Linked DNA regions of Flectobacillus major DSM 103. The protein of the gene in region 1 interacts with the protein of each later gene in a pairwise test. Links are inferred from orthologs where the notes say so. Each region holds a gene or a part of one and is shown on either strand. Other genes may lie near its edges.

Region 1 (3,237 bases):
AACTTGTCTGTTTGTGCATAAGTTGCTCCTCCTGTCATCACAACTGTAAAAAGAGCAAATGTTAGTTTTCTCATTGTTTGGTAAATGGTTTGGTTTTAAAAAAGTAAAATAGCATATCAAAGAAAATGCTATTTTGGCAAATTTGCCTCTAGTTGTACTATAAAAAGACAAAAAATTTATAAAAATTTAGGCAGAAAAAGGCTTATCCCCTATTCTGCCTAAATTACTCATGACTACGCTTCAGAATTTCCTTCTGTATTCTCTGTGTTTTCAGGCTTTACGATAACTTCTGGGTCTGTTTCAGTAACTTCTTCTTCTGGATCTTTTACAATTTTAGTTACAGAAGAAATTTCATCTGACTCATTTTTCAAACGAATTAACTTAACACCCTGAGTATTACGGCCCATTACACGCAAATCAGCTACTGCAATACGAATCAAAATACCTGCTTTAGTAATAATCATCAGGTCGTTATTATCGTTTACTTCCTTGATAGCTACCAAGTTACCTGTTTTATCGGTAATATTTAAGGCTTTTACCCCTTTACCACCACGGTTGGTTAGGCGATAATCTTCAACATCTGAGCGTTTACCAAAACCTTTTTCAGATACTACCAAAAGCTGTTGAGTTTCTGGATTTTCGATACATACCATACCAATTACTTTTTCTGTTGGTATTTCTTCGTCGAGCCAGATACCTTTTACACCAGCTGCCGAACGCCCCATCGGACGAACACGGCTTTCTTCAAAGTGTACAGCTCTTCCTGAGTTGGTAGCAATAATAATATGGTTGTTACCATTGGTTAAGGCTACATCCAATAGTCTGTCGCCTTCACGAATTGTTACTGCAATGATACCATTTTGACGAGGACGAGAGTACGCTTCAAGTGAAGTTTTCTTGATAGTACCGTCTTCTGTACACATCACAATAAAATTATTATTGATATAGTCGGCATCAGTAATTGATTTTACATTGATTACTGAGCGAATAGAATCGCCGCTTTCAATATTCATCAAGTTTTGGATAGGTCGACCTTTAGCATTTTTTGAACCTTCAGGCACAGCATATACTCTGAGCCAGAAACACTTACCTCTTTCTGTAAAGAACAACAACCAGTTGTGCATGGTTGCTGTAAATAAGTGTTCGGTATAATCGTCGTCTTTAGTAGCTACTGCACGTGAGCCTACACCACCACGTCCTTGTGCTTTGTACTCTGAAAGAGGGGTTCGTTTGATATAGCCTTGAGCCGAAACAGTAATCAGCATTTCGTCATCAGCAATCATATCTTCTACCGAGAATTCATCGTCGGTCATGTTGATTTGAGTACGACGCTCGTCACCATAACGTTCTTTGATTTCCTTCAATTCAGCTTTGATAATTTCTAGCTGACGCTCTGGTCTTGCCAAAATATCCTCTAAATCCTTGATTTGTCGTTGGATTTCTTCGTATTCAGCAATAATCTTGTCACGTTCCATGCCAGTTAAGCGTTGGAGACGCATTTCAAGAATTGCTTTTGCTTGAATATCCGACAAACCAAAGGTAGAAGTTAAACCTTGTTGAGCAGCATTTGGATCTCTTGACTCACGAATCAATTTTATCACTGCATCGAGGTTGTCGAGGGCAATAATAAAACCTTCTAAGATATGAGCTCTTTTTTGAGCTTCTCTCAAATCATACTGTGTACGACGAACGATTACTTCGTTGCGGTGTTCCACAAAATAGTGAATCAAGTCTTTCAAATTCAATGTCATTGGGCGACCTTTCACCAAGGCAACATTATTGACACTGAAAGAAGATTGTAAAGCCGAATACTTATACAAGTTATTGAGTACTACGTTTGGAACGGCATCGCGCTTGAGGTCAAATACCACACGCATACCTTGACGATCCGACTCATCACGAATTTCGGAAATACCTTCAATTTTTTTATCGTTTACGAGGTCGGCACATTGCTTAATCAAGGAAGCCTTATTGACCATATATGGAATTTCGGAAACGATAATTTGCTCTTTCCCTGTTTTTGAGGTTTCAAAAGTAGCGTTACCTCTTACCACAATACGTCCACGGCCTGTTTCAAAAGCATTTTTGATACCCTGAACACCATAAATAGTACCGCCTGTTGGAAAATCGGGAGCTTTTACATACTCCATCAATTCAAGAATAGTAATATCACGGTTATTGATATAAGCCTCGATACCGTCTACAACTTCGCTCAAATTATGAGGAGCCATATTGGTAGCCATACCTACAGCAATACCCGATGTACCATTCAATAGCAAGTTGGGGATTTTGGCAGGAAGTACGGTAGGTTCTTCTAAGGAATCATCAAAGTTGGGTTGAAAATCAACTGTTTCTTTGTTAATATCGCCCAGTAATTCTTCCGCAATTCTTTTCAAGCGAGCTTCCGTATAACGCATTGCTGCCGGGAAATCACCATCGATAGAACCAAAGTTTCCTTGTCCATCCACTAATGGATAACGCAAAGACCACTCTTGAGCCATACGAACCATGGTATCGTACACAGATGAGTCGCCATGAGGGTGATATTTACCTAAAACTTCACCAACGATACGGGCTGATTTCTTATAGGACTTATTATAATTAACGCCCAATTCGTCCATACCATAGAGTACTCTTCGATGAACAGGTTTTAATCCGTCGCGGACATCAGGTAGGGCACGGGAAACGATTACGGACATTGAATAGTCAATGTACGCTCCCCGCATTTCGTCTTCAATGTTGATGGGGATAATGTTACTAAATTGTTCTGACATATTATTTGATTACGAATTTGGGACATTTAGACACTGGCCTGAAAGTACATCTGTTCACGCATAAAAATGCCTACACATCCTTTCAATCAAGGTAAATATTACGGAAATTTACGCTTCCATATCAATGGACTAAATACCAAAAATTAGCCTATTTATACAAATTTCGTGAATTTTTTGGGGGTTTGCAAATCTCAGAGAAGAATGTATCCTACCTGTTATAGCATTTTAATAGGAATCTAATTATTGGTACAACAATTGACATATTTGGGGCGTTATTGAGTATCTCATTTTAAAGTAATTACTGTTTTTTTGGGGTTTATTACCTCTATAACGTTATCTCGTTTAGATAATTTTGTAGCTTTACCGAAAATATATAACCATTCTATTTCATGTCAATTCTCAAATATATAAAAGGCCTTTTCTTGCTTGTCATTTTTTTACTAGGAAGCTCTTCTTTTGTTAC
Region 2 (2,955 bases), 2.6 Mb from region 1 along the record:
GTTACTGTATTTTCAGAAAAATGCACCTTTTTTTCGCCCTGAACCAAGAAACTAAATACATTTTGTTGCAGGCTCACTTTGTTGTTGATATTATGCTCATTTACATGATAATCGAATATGTTTATATCATGAGGTGGATTTTGGGGAAATAGCTGATTAGGAATAATATGTAGTTCCATAGTCTTGTTATATTGAAGCAGTTTTAACGGCAATTTGGTTACAATATATAAGTTAGTAACGGCAAGGCAATGGCGATTGTTCGGAATATCTTGACCAACAAAAAAACATGAGTTTTTAAGTAATATTAAAAGAGGCCTCCTATTGGTGTTTGTTGGGATTCATAAGGTAGGCCGTCAAGTGAATTTTGATGAGGCTTATCAATTGCTCAAATGAGAGAAATTTAGGAGGTATTCATACAAAAGGCGGTCGAAAAACAATTTTCGACCGCCTTTTGTATGTTAAATGTCAGCATGACACATCTTTAGTTGCAAAGCATTGCGTCACTACTGGTAAAAAGCATCTTCAAAAATAATCACTCATACCTAAATTTAGGATGACTCATACTAGAATACTTTAGCAAAAATACTAAACGTCTACTTTTGCATATTTGGCATTTTTCTCAATAAAATCACGACGAGGAGCAACTTCATCGCCCATCAACATCGAGAACAAGTGGTCAGCCTCGGCAGCCGATTCAATATTTACTTGTTTTAGAGTACGTGTTTCAGGGTTCATGGTAGTTTCCCAGAGTTGTTCGGCATTCATTTCACCAAGACCCTTATAACGTTGTACACCAACAGCACTTTCTTTGTCGCCACCCAATTCCCGAACGGCCACATCACGTTGTTGTTCTGTCCAGCAATAGCGAGACTGCTGACCTCTTTTTACTAAGTATAAAGGAGGCTGAGCGATATAGATATAACCATTATCGACCAAATCTTTCATATATCGGAAGAAGAATGTCAAAATCAAGGTTCTGATGTGAGAACCATCGACATCGGCATCGGTCATGATGATGATTTTGTGGTAGCGAAGTTTTTCGATATTCAAGGCTCTTTCATCGCCATCTTTACCGAAGCTTACCCCAAGAGCCGTAATCATGTTCTTGATTTCTTCGTTTTCGTAGATTTTGTATTCTTGAGCTTTCTCAACATTCAAGATTTTACCACGCAAGGGCAAAATAGCTTGGTAAGCACGGTTACGGCCTTGTTTGGCTGTACCACCAGCCGAGTCCCCTTCTACGAGGTATAATTCGCATCCAACGGGGTCGCTGTCTGAGCAGTCGGCCAATTTTCCAGGGAGAGAATTACCGCCCAAAACTGTTTTACGCTGTACCATTTCACGGGCTTTACGAGCCGCATGGCGAGCTTGTGCTGCCAAAATAACCTTAGCAACAATCTGGCGAGCTTCTTTAGGGTGTTCTTCTAGCCATGTTTCGAGCATATCCGACATAGCTGCCGATACAGCACCTGAAACCTCGCCATTACCTAATTTGGTTTTGGTTTGGCCTTCAAACTGCGGCTCGGCTACTTTAACCGAAATTACGGCAGTAAGTCCTTCACGGAAGTCATCACCAGCAATATCAATTTTGAGTTTGTCCAAAGCCCCCGACTTATCGGCGTAGTTTTTCAATGTACGAGTCAATGCCCCACGAAAACCAGCCACGTGTGTACCGCCTTCTATGGTATTGATATTGTTTACATAAGAAACTACATTTTCAGAATAAGAAGTATTGTACATCATGGCTACTTGTACAGGTACGCCATTTTTGTCGCCTTCCATATAAATAGGCTCAGGGATCAGCTTTTCACGCGTTGAATCCAAGTAGGTTACAAACTCACGCAAGCCACCTTCCGAGAAGAAATCATCGCTTTTAGGAGCACCATTTTCGTCTAAATCACGAAGGTCTTTCAAGAATATTTTGATACCTGCATTCAAAAACGAAAGCTCACGCAAACGGCCAGCCACTGTTTCGTATTTGTATTCAGTTACTGAGAAAATCGTATCGTCTGGCTTGAAGTGAACGGTTGTTCCTGTACGGTCTGTTACGCCTATTTCTTTGACAGGATACTGCGGAACGCCGATTTTGTACTCTTGTTGGAAGATTTTTCCTTCACGATGAACCGTTACTTTGAGGTCGGTAGACAAGGCATTTACACACGAAACCCCTACACCGTGCAAACCACCCGAAACCTTGTAGGTATCTTTATCAAACTTACCACCTGCGTGAAGTACCGTCATTACGACTTCAAGAGCAGATTTCTTTTCTTTTGTGTGCATTCCCGTAGGAATACCACGACCGTTATCGGCTACTGTAATAGAATTATCTTCGTTGATGGTTACATCAATGGTGTCGCAATGGCCAGCCAAGGCTTCATCAATGGAGTTGTCGACAACCTCCCAAATAAGGTGGTGAAGACCTTTCACACCTGTGTCGCCGATATACATCGAAGGACGTTTTCTTACTGCCTCCAAGCCTTCCAATACTTGGATGTTATCGGCACCATAATTTGCTCTACTATTGTCTAATGGTTCTTGAATTTCTGACATATCTTCTTTGAAGTTGTTACTTTATTACGGAGTAATCGAAATGATTGAATTGCCTGTTAATGATATATATAGAAAGGGGGTTTTTACCGCCAAAAGGGGGGGCTTGGGCAGATATTGCTTTCTTCATGCGTTAGTTGCAATAATACAAGATATTTTTGGGCGTAAGGATTATGAGCCACTTTCTTTTTAATTTGCTTTAAAATGTAAAAATACGAAAAATCTATTGATTAGCCTAACGATTGTGGATTTTTCGGGGTATTTTGGGCGGAAATTTAAGGAATTTTAGCGGTCTTGACTTTGTTAAAATTACCGAAAGAATCAAACACAGAAATACAGGTTGTTTTGCCTGATAAAGTACCCTTCTTTACAACGTAAATAAGGGCAAAAAAGTATGTTTCATTAAAG

Evidence for each region.
Region 2: the proteins of gyrA (region 1) and gyrB interact in binary tests that used the Escherichia coli proteins (3 or more experiments, as listed by UniProt). The link is inferred for Flectobacillus major DSM 103 from one-to-one orthologs.

Annotation. Positions count from the first base shown.
Region 1 is NZ_KE386491.1:1,912,498-1,915,734, reverse strand. What follows is about bases 5-3,163. They hold gyrA (DNA gyrase subunit A), read right to left. Parts: upstream 2,775-3,163; coding sequence 234-2,774; downstream 5-233. Other genes in these bases: FLEMA_RS0109895 (tetratricopeptide repeat protein), read right to left, coding at 5-74. Outside these bases: more of FLEMA_RS0109895, read right to left, coding at 1-4; FLEMA_RS68115 (guanyl-specific ribonuclease), read left to right, coding at 3,164-3,237. UniProt on the Escherichia coli protein: A type II topoisomerase that negatively supercoils closed circular double-stranded (ds) DNA in an ATP-dependent manner to maintain chromosomes in an underwound state.
Region 2 is NZ_KE386491.1:4,478,727-4,481,681, forward strand. What follows is about bases 69-2,945. They hold gyrB (DNA topoisomerase (ATP-hydrolyzing) subunit B), read right to left. Parts: upstream 2,551-2,945; coding sequence 586-2,550; downstream 69-585. Other genes in these bases: FLEMA_RS0149910 (helix-turn-helix domain-containing protein), read right to left, coding at 69-179. Outside these bases: more of FLEMA_RS0149910, read right to left, coding at 1-68. UniProt on the Escherichia coli protein: DNA gyrase negatively supercoils closed circular double-stranded DNA in an ATP-dependent manner to maintain chromosomes in an underwound state.